DNA from 4 places in the Paenibacillus sp. FSL H3-0310 genome. Region 3 is predicted to be linked to each of the others. Evidence: predicted binding sites of a transcription regulator. Region 3 holds the regulator's gene; each other region holds the start of a gene.

Region 1 (3,761 bases), 280 kb from region 3:
AACAAGATATTACCGCCCTTGAGACAAGGGCGGTATCTTCCTTGCAATTATTTCAATAGTAGTACTAATTCAAAGATCTTCATGACAGGAACAAATTACATCGAACCGTGGAATGTACGGTTGATTACATCCATTTGTTGTTCACGAGTCAGCTTGATGAAGTTAACTGCATAACCGGATACACGGATAGTCAATTGTGGATAGTTCTCTGGGTGCTCCATAGCGTCCATCAGCTGTTCACGGTTAAATACGTTAACATTCAAATGCTGAGCGTTGTTATGGAAGTATCCATCCATCATGTGTACCAGGTTAGACTTACGGGAATCCTCGTCTTTACCAAGTGCCTTAGGTACGATGGAGAACGTATTAGAGATACCATCTTGTGCATCGGAGTAAGGCAGTTTAGCTACAGAGTTCAGGGAAGCCAAGGCGCCTTTCTTGTCACGTCCGTGCATTGGGTTAGCACCTGGTGCGAAAGGTTCACCTTTCTTACGTCCGTCAGGTGTAGTACCTGTCTTCTTACCGTACACTACATTCGAAGTAATGGTCAGTACCGATTGAGTCGGCACAGAATCACGATATGTTTTGTTTTTACGGATCATAGTCATGAAGGTTTCAACCAATTCTACTGCGATGCTGTCAACAGCATCGTCATTGTTACCGTAGCAAGGGAATTCGCCTTCGGTTTCGAAATCGATCGCAATACCTTGTTCGTTACGAATAGGTTTTACTTTGGCGTATTTAATTGCGCTTAGTGAGTCAGCTGCAACGGACAGCCCAGCAATACCACAAGCCATCGTACGCAGAATGTCACGGTCATGCAGCGCCATTTCGATACGTTCGTAAGAATATTTGTCATGCATATAGTGAATGATGTTCAAAGTGTTAACATAAGTCTTAGCCAACCACTCCATCATCGGTTTGAAACGTTTCATTACTTCGTCATAATCCAGATATTCAGAAGTGATCGCTGGGAATTCCGGTCCAACTTGTGCTCCGGATTTTTCATCTACACCACCATTGATAGCATACAGTAATGCTTTTGCCAGGTTGGCACGAGCACCGAAGAACTGCATTTGTTTACCGATACGCATTGGAGATACGCAGCAAGCAATCGCATAATCTTCACCCCAGTATGGACGCATTACATCGTCATTTTCATACTGAATTGCACTAGTTTCGATGGAAACCTTAGCACAATATTTTTTGAAGGCTTCAGGCAATTTTTCGGACCACAGTACAGTTAAGTTTGGTTCCGGAGCTGGACCCAAGTTGTACAGGGTGTTCAAGAAACGGAAGCTGTTCTTAGTAACACGAGTTGTTCCGTCTTCAGCCATACCACCGATGGATTCAGTTACCCATGTTGGGTCGCCGGAGAACAGATCATTATAGTCAGGTGTACGCAAGAATTTCACGATACGCAGTTTCATTACGAAATGATCGACGATTTCTTGTACTTGTTCTTCAGTCAAAGTACCTTCAGCAATATCGCGTTCTGCATAGATGTCCAGGAAAGAGGACACACGGCCCAGGGACATCGCCGCACCATTTTGCTCTTTAACTGCTGCCAGATATCCGAAGTATACCCATTGAGTAGCTTCTTTGAAGTTGGTCGCCGGTCTGGAAATATCCATACCATGAGCAGCTGCCATTTCTTTTAATTCGCCAAGTGCACGAATTTGCTCGGACAGCTCTTCACGCAAACGAATGATATCTTCAGTCATGGAATCTACTTCAAGCTCAGTTTGTTGTTGTTTTTTGTCTTTAATGAGGAAATCAATACCGTACAGAGCAATGCGGCGGTAGTCGCCGATGATGCGTCCGCGGCCGTAAGCATCAGGAAGACCTGTAATTACGCCGGATTTACGCACAGCTCTCATGTCTGGTGTATATGCATCAAATACGCCTTGGTTATGCGTTTTGCGAATGTTCGTAAACATGTCAACGATGTTTTGTGGAAGCTCGAAGCCATAAGCCTTCGTAGCATCAACCATCATCTTGATCCCGCCGAATGGCTGGATGGAACGTTTAAAAGGAGCATCAGTCTGTACGCCTACAATTTGTTCCTTGTCCTTGTCAATGTAGCCTGGAGCATGTGAAGTGATTGTGGAGACAGTATCTAGGGAAACATCCCATACGCCGCCTCTTTCTCTTTCTTCCTTGCTCAATTGGGAAATAATCTTCCACAGTTCAGTTGTGTTACTAGTAGGTCCTACGAGGAATTCTTCGCTTCCTTCATAAGGCTTAATGTTGCTTGCGATAAAGTTGTTAACGTCAACTTTTCTGGACCATTTACCTTTTGCAAAACTTCTCCAACCGGATTTCACTTCTTGTACATCTTTTTCAATCACCGACATGCTAAATCCCTCCATCTATATTTATATTATATTTGTAGAGATCGCGGGCTTGAAGGTTGATCCCGTGTCTCGTGATCCCAAGAAAAATATGGTTGTTCGAAAATTCACAATCATTGTTCCATATATGGGACCGTTGTTTATATAAACATTTTAGTTTATTTTCTATAAATAGACTGTGACAAATATCACCTTTCCGGTGATATTTGTCACTTATATCTAATCCACAACCATCCTATTATCTACTTAACCAAATATTAATTATCAAATCTTCCGTAGAAAGCATTACGATATACATCTGCGAGTTCAGATACCAGCGGCAGCTTAGGATTGGCAGTTGTACATTGATCTTCAAATGCACGGTCAGCCAAGTAATCTACATGGGATTCAAAATCCTTAGGATCAAAGCCCAATTGTTGGAAGGATTCTTCGATACCCAGTTTTTTGTTCATGTCGCGAATAGCATTGATCAGGCTAGTTACACCTTCTTCAGTTGTGCGAGCTGGCAATCCCAGAATACGGGCGATTTCTGCATAACGCTCGTCAGCTACGAAGTGTGAATATTTAGGGAACGAAGCGAACTTCGTAGGTTTCTTAGCATTGTAACGAATAACGTGTGGCATAAGGATCGCATTAGTACGACCGTGAGCAGTGTGATATTGACCGCCCCATTTATGCGCCAAGCTGTGGTTAATACCCAGGAAAGCATTAGCAAAGGCCATACCAGCAAGTGTTGATGCGTTATGCATTTTTTCACGGGCAACTCTGTCGCCTTCAAGAGCCGATTTTTCAAGGTATTGGAATACCAATTGGATTGCTTTAATTGCCAGACCATCCGTGTAGTCACTCGCCATAACAGATACATAAGCTTCGATGGCATGTGTCAATACGTCCATACCTGTATCAGCTACAGCAGTTTTTGGCAAGCTATATACGAACTCTGGATCAATGATAGCTACGTCTGGAGTTAGCTCGTAGTCAGCCAAAGGATATTTAGTGTGTTGTTCAGTTGTTTTATCGGTAATAACTGCGAAAGATGTTACTTCCGAACCTGTACCCGAAGTAGTTGGAATCGCTACAAACTTAGCTTTGTTTCCAAGTTTAGGGAATTTGTAAACCCGTTTACGGATATCCATGAATTTTTGTTTCAGACCATTAAAGTCTGCGTCTGGATGTTCATAGAATAACCACATTCCTTTTGCAGCATCCATTGGGGAACCACCACCAAGTGCGATGATGCAGTCCGGTTGGAATCTGTTCATCATTGCTGTACCTTTTTCAACTGTAGTTGTCGATGGATCTGGTTCAACTTCCGAGAACACTTCGATCGCTACAGGAGTTTGGCGTTGACGCAGGTAATGTTCAACTCTCTCAACATATCCAAGCTTAACCATCATTGGGTCAGTG
Region 2 (3,761 bases), on a different contig from region 3:
ATCATAAGAATCGTTCCACGTTGCTCGAAAATATCCGTCATATTATAAGTCATAATCACAAAAGCAGTAAATAAAGCTGCGAGTGGGATTAGCAATTTTTGAGCCAACTTGCGAGCGCGAGCCTGTAGATCCCCCACTGTACGCAGTGTTGTGAACATGAGACCATGCACCAGGCACAGAAGGACAACAGTAAGCCCTGCTACTACAGTGTACACATTCACGATATCTGTGAACCCTGCATACATTTGCATCTCCCCATCAATAGGCAATCCTTTGATAAAGCTTGCAAATACTACTGCTAAGAGGAATGGTGGAAGGAAGCTGCCAATAAAGATACAAGCATCCCAAGTTCTTTTCCAAGCCAATGAATCACGTTTACCTCTGAATTCAAAAGCGACACCACGCGCTATCAGAGCTAATAAGGCAAATACAAAAGGAATATAGAATCCACTAAACAGCGTTGCATACCACTCGGGGAAAGCCGCAAACATTGCACCCGCAGCTGTGATAAGCCATACCTCATTCCCATCCCAGAAGGGTCCGATCGAGTTAATCAGAACACGGCGCTCTGTATCATTTTTAGCGAGAATTTGTGTTTCCATCCCTACGCCGAAATCGAAACCCTCCAGGAAGAAGAACCCTATAAACAGAACTGCAATCAGCACAAACCACAATTCATTAAGAGATATCATGGGAACCCTCCTCGTTATATGGATCATTCGAATCGCCGTGATCGTTATCCATTGCATAAGGACCTTTTTTAATCACTTTAATAAACAATCCGACCAACACTAATCCTAGAATTAAATAAATCGTTGTAAAAGAAATCACGGAGAACAGAACTTGACCACTTGTAATATTAGGCGACACACTGTCTTCCGTTGTCATCAGTCCGAATACCGTCCATGGCTGACGCCCGAATTCGGTCATAACCCAACCGGCTGTATTCGCAATCGGAGGAAGCAACAAGCCCCATAACATAAACCGCATAAACCAAGTGTTCGGACGGTCCATTTTTTTGCGCCACATTAAGTACATAGCGTACATTCCCAATACAATCATTAACGTTCCTGCTAGAACCATGATCCGGAAACTCCAGAATGTCGTACGTACAGGTGGAATATAATCACCGGGGCCATAGGTTTGCTCATACTCCGCTTGCAGCTCAAGCATACCTTTAACTTCACCGGAAAATTTACTGTATGAAAGGAAACTCAGCATATAAGGAATTTGAAATTCTCCACTACTGATTTGATTCTTTGGATCAATGTTTGCCCATACGGTCCAAGGTGCGGGGTCACCACTCTTACCCCAGAGTCCTTCGGAAGCTGCCATTTTCATTGGTTGAGTTTCAACCAAATATTGCGCTTGGGCGTGACCAGCAACAGCTACACCAATAGAAGAAATAATCCCTACGATGGCTGCAATCTGAAAAGACTTCTTAAAGAAAGAAACCTCTTGTTTCTTCAATATTTTATAAGCACTAATACCTGTTACAAGAAAAGCACCTGTTGCATAAGCAGCCAGTACGGTGTGTGGGAATTCAACCAGCAATTGTCCGTTCGTAATAAGCGCGAAGAAATCGTTCATTTCTGCACGTCCATTATTTATCGCAAAACCCACAGGATGCTGCATAAAAGAGTTAGCCGCTAGAATCCAGAATGCAGATAACATCGTACCGAATGCTACCAGCCAGATGGACAGTAAATGTACTCGCTTGGACACTTTATCCCAACCGAATATCCATATCCCAATAAAAGTAGACTCCAGAAAAAAGGCTGCCAATGCCTCAACTGCAAGTGGAGCCCCGAATACATCACCAACAAAACGTGAATAATCGGACCAGTTCATCCCGAACTGAAATTCCTGCAATATCCCTGTAACTACCCCTACTGCAAAATTGATGAGGAATAGCTTTCCCCAGAACTGCGCCATTTTTTTGTACTCTTCATTACCTTTTCTAACGTACATTGTCTCCATGATTGCAATCAAGAGCGCTAGTCCGATTGATACCGGTACAAAGAAATAGTGGAATATTGTCGTCGACGCAAATTGTATACGCGACAGCATTACTGTATCCATATTTGTCCCTTCCTTCTCCCCTTTTCGTTAATTATATTCTGTCAAAAATTTAAACTTCTTTTTGTGATAAATGTCACATAAAGATAGTCATTTAACGGTGAAATTCAAATGATTTGTGACAAAGATCACAATTTAGCATAAAGAAAGCAAAAAAAATAAGACGGTTTACCCGTCTTGAGTGGTTCGTCGTTCTATTAAATGCTTGACTCATTTAGGTATTGGTTAGATGGAAATACCCTTCTTCAGCGATTTGAGATCGCCATTCGAATTAAGCAATTGGGGTAGCATCTTCGTGCTGCGAACCATTGGAGAGTCACATAGACGGCAAGAAGGCGCATGTTCAAATGCGAAATTATCCCTCATCCATCCGTTGCATCCCTCATTGGTACATGCCCAAATTGCGGTATTTTCTTCCGGTATTTCTTCCAAAGGTTTCTTCCGGTAGTTCATTGCCGTTCCTCCCATCCTGTAAGTCAATAGTGAGTAACTAGATATAAAAAGACCGTCCCAACTTTCACAAGCTGGGACGGTTTCTTCTATTATTACAGTTTTACAACGTTTTCGGCTTGTGGTCCACGGTTGCCTTGAACAACGTTGAATTCAACGCGTTGGCCTTCGTCCAAAGTTTTGAAGCCGTCGCCAGTGATTGCGCTGAAGTGAACGAATACGTCGCTTCCGCCTTCAACTTCGATAAATCCGAATCCTTTTTCTGCGTTGAACCATTTAACTGTACCTGTTTGCATGTGTGTTACCTCCACAAATTTAAATTAATATGTTCTTTTTATCTTCAAACAAAGAAAAAATTCACACATTGAAAAAGGTTGTATTACCAAATATGACAGCCCTTTTCAATGCGAGAATTAGGGACTAAATGTATGATTGATATCATATTACCACACCTGATTAGCAAAGGCAAGCAAGCATCCGAATATATCCGTTTTTGCCCTAATAAGTATTACCTTCCAATGTAAGGGCTGCCACTTAGTGTTTATTCCCTAAATAGATCCTTTTTCTGGCATAATTATCATGGTTTTAGAAAAATAGCTTTTCCAAAAACGTTACTTTTATCCGCTTTTTCAAGAAGGTACCCCCTCGGAATCGAAGGGGTAGTCCGCTCTACTTGTCGTAACTGCTATATCATTATATACCGACTTCCAGCATATTATTCCTGTGGTTTTTCAAGAAGTTTAACTGTTGCCTGTTTGGCCTCGCCGTTTCGATAATAAGTAATTTTCAGATCATCACCGATCTTCGTATGATTATATAAGTACTTGCGAAGAGAAAGGGTAGATATGATTGATTGATCATTAAATTTGGTAATGACATCATTGAATTGCAGTCCAGCTTCCTTCGCAGGGCCAACGGCTTCTAGAACAACTACTCCATCCTTAACACTGTTCGGCAGGTTCAATTCATTGCGTTGATCTTCTGCTAGTGGAACGTACGGATTGTTCAAATCAACTGAATATACACCCAAGTACGAACGGGCAATATGTCCTTTTTCAGCCAGCTCATTAGCGATATCTATCACATGATTCGCAGGAATTGCAAAACCCAGACCCTCTACACCCGTATCTGAAATCTTCATTGTGTTAATTCCAATGACCTTGCCATCCAGATCCACTAATGCGCCGCCACTGTTTCCTTCATTAATCGCCGCATCGGTCTGTATCACTTCT
Region 3 (3,761 bases):
GCCCATTCGGGACCCATCCGAAAAGCGATAAAATTGATAATAATACCGACCGCTCTGTTTATAAAAAAGCTGCCAAGCATACTCTCCGTTATATACTCCCGGCAGCAAGCGTTCAATCGTTATGTCCGGAAGATCAGCTTTGATAATGCCGCGTATTTTGGCTTCCGAGGTTCCTTTACTTAGTTCCTCAGCAAACACTGCGTCGTCGCCTTCAGCAAATTTTCCATCTACCGTAAAGCGGACCCAGACCATAAGAGCAGTCCCGGCTTCATTTTTCCCAGTTAATACCCAGTACACTGCATTTTCATCCCAAACCGATTTTTGTGCTTTGGTTACCTCTGTTAGACCCGCTCTGGTTTTGGCAACATCCTTAGCGATATCACGCTCGTTCCATTGATCTTTCATAATATAGGCATAGAACTGGATAAGTCCAAACCCCAGGAGCAGAATCAGAACTGACCCCAGGAGGATCCATTTTTTCCTTTTCTTCAAGGTACAGCTCCCTTTCTAGTAATATATCTTTTTTGATTATATAACACACCCGCGCGTTTATCCAAAATTTCATAATTTTCTAGCTTTCCCAGCCTTAAAAATACACAAAAGGCCGCAACTTTTGCTAAAAGCAAAAAGTCGCAGCCTATTATTTATTCGTTATTCTCCAGACTTAACGCTTCAATAAACCTTCGAAGGCTTCTTGCGCTTTACGCCGGATAGCTTCCTCATCCAGGGTTAAGCATTGTCCATGCTTGATGACCTGTTTACCATTCACCCACACATGCTCAACATCCTTAGCGCTAGCAGAGTAAACTGCATGAGACAACAGATCTGTGTGTGGCAGCAAATGTGGCTGATCGATATCAATAGCAATGAAATCTGCTTTCATCCCTACAGCAAGTCTGCCTACATTATTTAAAAAGATGGATTGCGCGCCATATTCTGTAGCCATACGCAGAGCTTCTGGAGCTGGAACAGCCGTTGGATCACCGCTGACACCCTTATGAATGAGAGCTGCAAGCCGCATCTCTTCAAACATATCCAAGTTATTGTTGCTTGCCGCGCCATCCGTGCCAAGAGACACCTTCACACCAGCTTTTAGAAGATCAGTAACCCGAGCCACTCCGCTAGCCAGCTTCAAATTACTGCCCGGATTATGAGATACACCCACATTATGGCGAGCCAAGATCTCAATCTCTTCATCATTTAAATGAACACCATGTGCAACTATCGAGGGACGTGTGAACATGCCAAGCTTCTCTAAGTGAGCTACAGGACGCAACCCGTAATCCGCCACATTTTGTTCCACTTCACGTTTCGTTTCGGACATATGCGTATGCATCGGTAAATCCAGATCATGCGCTGCCTGCACAAACTTAACCAGGAAGTCCGGAGGGCAAGTATAAGGGGCGTGTGGCGAGATCATAGTAGTAATTCTACCGTCAGCCTTTCCATGCCAGTTACGGGCAAAAGAAATCGCTTCCGCAAGCTTGTGATTCTGTACATCCTCTGGACATAACCCGATCACACCACGCATCAATACGGAACGGATACCTGATAACTCAGCTACCTCGGCTACTCGGTCCATATGATCATACATATCGAGGAAGGTCGTAGTTCCACCCTTCAGCATTTCCAATACAGATAAGGAGGTTCCCCAGTATACATCATCACCGGAGAACTTTTCCTCCATTGGCCACATCTTCTCCTGAAGCCACACTTGTAGCGCTAAATCATCTCCATATCCACGCAGCAAAGACATCGCCGCATGACCATGTGTGTTTACAAGTCCAGGCATGAACAGCAGACGGCTGCCATCAACCACTTGCACTCCAGCTTCCATCTGAGGCTCTTCTTTTCCTATGTAAGTGATTAAATCATCTTCAATAGTCATATATCCACTCAGAACCGGCTCATCCGTTCCCGGAGTCAGAAAATACCCGCCCTTAATTATCGTTTTATTGTTGTTCATGTTCACTTTCTTCCTTTCCATCCCGCAAGTAATAAGCAAGACTTTGCAGATCAGTTGTAAAATCAGCTGCATGCACCCGGATATTCGGTGGTGTCTTCAGAATCACAGGGGCAAAGTTCAAAATTGCTTCAATCCCAGAAGAAATGAGGATATCTGCTACATTTTGAGCTTCTGAATCAGGTACGGTAATAATGGCAATGCGAATACCTTGCTCACGAATTGTGCTGCCTAGTTCATCCATCGGTTGCACAGTAAGGGAGTTGATCTTACGTCCAACCTTAGGAGCGTACGAATCAAATATAGCCGTAATTTTCATAGTATCTTTGAGATATGCATTGTAATTAGACAAGGCATGTCCGAGATTACCTGCTCCAACTAAAGCTACATTAAGCTGTTGATCCAGCTTCAGGATATGACGGATTTTCTCAATAAGATACGTTACATCATATCCGATACCTTTTCTGCCGAAGTCACCAAAATATGCTAAATCCTTACGAATCTGTGCGGGATTAAGATCAAGCTTTTGTCCAAGTTCCTGAGAGGAAACTGTTAATATTTCGCGATTCTGGAGATCATTCAAAAAACGCAAGTACACAGGTAGTCTGCGAACAACGGCTTCTGATATTTTATCCGATTTCATATTTTTCCTCCTAAAAATAGTAATGTTCTTGTGAAAATCCATATTCAAACGTCTACCTCTCCTTATTAAGGACGGTACTGTAACACACCGCCCTTAAGGATAAGGAGGAGCTAAACTGAAGACGAGCGTTTTAAGAAGCGCCGCCATCCTCTAGCCATTCCGCTATGCGAGGGACCATTTGATCAGTAAGCATATGCTCCATTTTGGGACCAGGCAATGAATAAAGGAAATACTTCCCGTAATGAGATTCAATAACCCTTGTATCATAAACAATAACTATTCCGCGATCCTGCGCCGTGCGAACCAGTCTTCCGAATCCCTGCTTAAAACGAATAACCGCTTGAGGAACAGATAATTTCATGAACGGATTCTTCTTCTGGGCCTGTAATAACTCCGACTTCGCTTCCGCCAACGGGTGATTCGGCGGTTGAAATGGAAGTCTCACGATGGCCAGGCAAGTCAGTGCTTCACCTGGAATATCTACACCTTCCCAGAAGCTGCTCGTCCCCAGCAATACGGATGCTGCACTGTCCTGAAAGCGGCGGATCAGCTTGCTCCGGCTGCCACCTTCCACGCCTTGACCAAGCACCGTAATCTCTTGTGAGGCCAAAGCCTCTTTAAGCGGATCATATACCTGACGCAGCATTTTATAAGAAGTAAACAGAACCAGCATCCGCCCACGTGTTGTTTTAGCAGCTTCCGATAATGACTGTACGAGTGTATCGACAAATCGAGCATCGCCCACACTCCCCTTCACACTAGGAAAATCACGCGGTATAACTAGCAGTGCCTGCTCGCGATACTTAAAGGGAGATGGAAGGAGTGAGGTCATTAGACGTCCCTCTTCTGCAGCTTCGTTAAGTCCGAGATTATCAATCATAAATTGAAAAGACTTATCTACAGACAGCGTCGCCGAGGTAAGCACGATGCTTTTTTTCTTATCGAAGAACAACTCTTTAAGCTGGCTGCTAACATCCACAGGGACGGCATACATCTGCAGTGATTTGCTGCGGTAATTTCCATTTGCCTCCAGCCAATATACTACATTATCGTCATTCAGCCCCATAAAGAATCTTACTTGCTCACGGATGGAAGCCAAATCCTTAAATAAACCGCTAATATCAGTAACAAGACTGTCTGCTGAAGATTGGCTTT
Region 4 (3,761 bases), 300 kb from region 3:
AACGTATATGCAGGCTTATGTTCAATAGAAGATACAGATTTGGTGTGACCAAATAGATAAATGTAAGACAAATAACATTATTGATGCCCGTGTGGTAAACAAAGGACAGGTCAATTGTGGGGATTTATCTCCATAATTGACCTTTTTCGTTCAACAAAGAGATACAATTTTCGTGAGTACAATCACAAGTCAAAACTCCTTTCAGGGTTAAGGTGAACAGGTAGAAAAGATTTTTTCAGAACCTGATCACATATCCCGAGGAGGAACTATTATGGAAACTAAACAACCTAATGATAGAATTTCGGATTTACAGCATAAGCAATCGGTGCAACCTGGATTTACTCCAGATGCCCTGGTAAAAGATATTGTGCTACAATTCCCAAAAGCTGCGGATTATTTCAAGTCCAAACGGATTGATTTCTGCTGTGGAGGCGCCAAACCTCTTGCTGAAGCAGCTGTAGAGCGTGGACTAGATCAAGAGATGATCATTAGTGATCTCAACAAGCTGTTCGAGGAATATCCGGTACCTCAAGAAGAACTCGCATGGAACACAGCACCTTCTGCAGAGTTAATCGAGCATATCGTGAGTAAACATCACCATTACCTGCGTGAAGAGCTGCCCCTGATTAGCCAAAATGTAACTAAGGTATACCGGGTTCATGGCGGAGATTCCCCCCATTTAGAAGAGTTATATAGTTTGTTTAATGCACTTAAGGAAGATCTGCTTCAGCATACAGCTAAAGAAGAGGAAGATGAGTTTCCAAAATTATTAGCATATGATGCCAATCCAAGTGAAGAAGGGCTGACCATACTTCGCGAGGCATTAATTGAACTTGAGAGTGAACATGACACAGCAGGCGAACTATTGAGACAAATACGCAAAATAACAGCTGATTTCACCCCACCGGCTCATGCTTGTACAACCTATCGTTTGACTTATGCCCGGCTAGAGGAGCTGGAGAGCATGACTTTTGAACATGTTCATCTGGAGAATAATATATTGTTCCCTAGATTCCAGTAGAAAAAATGAGTTTTCATAGAGTCCCTTAGGGGACTTTTTTTATATTTGAGAACAAAGCTTATTTACGTTATTCTTAAATAGACAGTATGCATAACTTACTACAAGCCTGAGACGCTGTGTGGTCATTAGGCGGGACAAGGTGGTGTCACTATGCCCACGAAATATATGTGGAGGTTGTTACTAGGATTAGTCATCGTATTCATAATAGGTGGATGTTCCACTCTTGCTGACGTTAATAATGAAGGGAATAATGGCTTAGCAGGATCAGACGGGCCTACGCTTTCGCTTATCGTTGCGGGAAATGACTTGCTTACCAACCCTTTGGACAAGCAGCTTAGCGAGAGCTACAGAAAAGGGATAACGATCTTTGACCTACTGAAAGGTAGTGGGAAGGCCACCTTTTCTGAGGATAACACAAGCATTCTAACGGTGAATAATATTTCACTCGGTCCAGGAATGAATTGGGAGCTGCAAATGGATGGGGAGACCATTGGACCTGAGGATTGGGGTCGAACAGTCGGGCATGAATCAAAATTAGTAATTACGGCGATGTCTAAGGAACAAGAGGAACCCCTTCAAATTGTGTTGTTGACCGTGAATGGTGGAAGTGAGCAAGTGAATTTGAATCATTCATATGTTATGGGATTTACTGAAGATTTAACAGTGAGAGGTTTGTTGAAGAACAGCAGTGTGGTGCAGTTGACCGAAGACAACAAAAAGGTGTTATCCATTGGTGATTATACTCCTCTTAGCAATGAAGTTTGGAAGATGAAGGTGAATGGGAAGCAGCTGCTTGAGAATGGAATGGACATGAAGCTTAGAGTGCAGGATGAATTGGAGATTTTATTGGCTATACGTTAAAAAAAAAGTACATAAATGCCAGATCTACGGTTGCTCAGAATCCGTGATCTGGCTTTTTTAATTGGAAGTTATAACCTAATAAAGTTGTCTTATTTTTATGTGAAAACATTCACATTTAATGTGACTGTAATCACAATCTCTCTTAAATTTTGAAATGTATAATTCCATTATGTAGAAGAGAAGTTGAAGCAAAGTTCAACAAGAACGGATAAGAATGAGGAGGCACCTAACCATGGCAGCGAAGAGAGAAAAATTAGTATTAGTCGGCAACGGTATGGCAGGCATAGGTACGCTAGAGCAAATATTGAAGCTAGGTGGAGCTTATGACATTACGGTCTTTGGAAGCGAACCTCATCCCAATTATAATCGGATCATGTTGTCCTATGTTCTCGAAGGCAGCAAAACCATCAACGATATCATCCTAAACGACTGGAATTGGTATGAAGATAACAACATTACCTTGCATACAGCAACAACAGTTACACGAATTGACGAGCATTCCAAGCAAGTAATTGCGGATAACGGTATGGCTGTTTCTTACGATAAAGTGATTATTGCAACGGGTTCGAATTCATTTATTTTACCTGTACCTGGTTGTGATAAGGAAGGCGTAGTGGGTTTCCGGGATATTGCAGATTGTGATGCGATGCTGGCTGCGGCTAAACAATACAACAAAGCGGCGGTAATCGGCGGGGGTTTACTTGGATTGGAAGCGGCAAAGGGTCTTGTGAACCTTGGCATGGACGTTACTGTAGTACATCTGATGGAAGATCTAATGGAGCGCCAGCTGGATCGTAATGCCTCTTCTATGTTGCAAGCTGAGCTAGAGCGTCAAGGCGTGAAATTTGCCATGGGCAAACAAACAGTAGAATTGACCGGGGAACAGAGAGTAAGTGGATTACAATTTAGTGATGGCACTTCACTTGCGGCTGATTTTGTAGTTATGGCTGTAGGCATCAAACCGAATATAACTGTGGCAAAAGAAAGCGGAATTGCCGTTAATCGTGGGATTGTAGTGGACGATTATTTGCAGACCTCTATGCAAAATGTATATTCCATTGGCGAATGTGCCGAACATCGCGGAGTTTGTTACGGATTAGTAGCGCCGCTCTTTGAGCAGGGGATGGTTCTAGCTAAACATCTCTGCGGAAGTGATACAAATCCATATGAAGGTTCTGTTGTCTCCACCAAATTAAAAATTTCCGGTGTGGATGTATTTTCTGCAGGTGAGTTTATGGATTCTCCTGAACATACTGTAATCTCAAGCAAAGATGAATGGAAGCGAACCTATAAGAAAATTCTGCTCAAAGACAATGTCATTGTTGGTGCAGTCCTATTCGGGGATGTGACAGAGTCGGCTAACCTGCAAAAGTTAGTAAAACAAGGCGCTGTAATGACCGATGAAATTTATACAGAGGTTATGGGTACGGGCTGCTGCGGAAGTGGAGCCAAAAAGAGCACGTCCGTAGAAGCGATGGCGGACGAAGAAATCGTTTGTGGCTGTAACGGGGTTACGAAAAAAGCGATTGTGGATGCGGTCTTAGAAAATGGTTTTACTACTGTGGACGAAATAAAAGCATGTACAGGAGCGACGCGCTCTTGCGGAGGTTGTAAACCGGTTGTAGAACAAATTTTACAATTTGTCCTGGGTGATAGTTTTGAGCAGTCTGCCAAGCAAGGAATTTGTAGCTGCACAACGCTTAGCCGGGATGAGATTGTTGCTGAGATTACAGCTAAAGGTCTTAGTACTACTAAAGAGGTTATGCATGTACTGGGTTGGAAACAAGAGGAAGGCTGCTCTAAATGCCGTCCGGCGATTAACTATTATCTGGGGATGATAAATCCGGATACACATCAAGACGAGAAGGAATCACGCTTT

What was found. Region 3 encodes Rex, which represses fermentation and respiration genes when NADH is low (regulators of the CRP and FNR family bind a similar motif). Its sites were predicted from a motif close to TTGTGAAATATTTCACAA; they were not measured.
Region 1: pflB (formate C-acetyltransferase) is a predicted target of Rex. The motif match lies at 2,450-2,467, and genes of this name have one in related genera.
Region 2: MHH63_RS24360 (cytochrome ubiquinol oxidase subunit I) is a predicted target of Rex. The motif match lies at 2,144-2,161, and genes of this name have one in related genera.
Region 4: nirB (nitrite reductase large subunit NirB) is a predicted target of Rex. The motif match lies at 1,980-1,997, and genes of this name have one in related genera.

Annotation. Positions count from the first base shown of each region.
Region 1 is NZ_JBBODC010000001.1:1,315,202-1,318,962, reverse strand. It holds gene pflB (formate C-acetyltransferase) at 96-2,357, opposite strand; gene adhE (bifunctional acetaldehyde-CoA/alcohol dehydrogenase) at 2,612-3,761, opposite strand, start outside.
Region 2 is NZ_JBBODC010000002.1:1,102,814-1,106,574, reverse strand. It holds gene cydB (cytochrome d ubiquinol oxidase subunit II) at 1-692, opposite strand, end outside; gene MHH63_RS24360 (cytochrome ubiquinol oxidase subunit I) at 679-2,082, opposite strand; gene MHH63_RS24355 (cold-shock protein) at 2,305-2,532, opposite strand; gene MHH63_RS24350 (cold-shock protein) at 2,625-2,825, opposite strand; gene MHH63_RS24345 (S1C family serine protease) at 3,245-3,761, opposite strand, start outside.
Region 3 is NZ_JBBODC010000001.1:1,595,369-1,599,129, reverse strand. It holds gene MHH63_RS07185 (cell wall elongation regulator TseB-like domain-containing protein) at 1-492, opposite strand, end outside; gene MHH63_RS07180 (amidohydrolase) at 665-1,966, opposite strand; gene MHH63_RS07175 (redox-sensing transcriptional repressor Rex) at 1,953-2,606, opposite strand; gene dinG (ATP-dependent DNA helicase DinG) at 2,737-3,761, opposite strand, start outside.
Region 4 is NZ_JBBODC010000001.1:1,292,818-1,296,578, forward strand. It holds gene MHH63_RS05775 (hypothetical protein) at 1-28, shown strand, start outside; gene ric (iron-sulfur cluster repair di-iron protein) at 326-1,021, shown strand; gene MHH63_RS05785 (hypothetical protein) at 1,172-1,882, shown strand; gene nirB (nitrite reductase large subunit NirB) at 2,115-3,761, shown strand, end outside.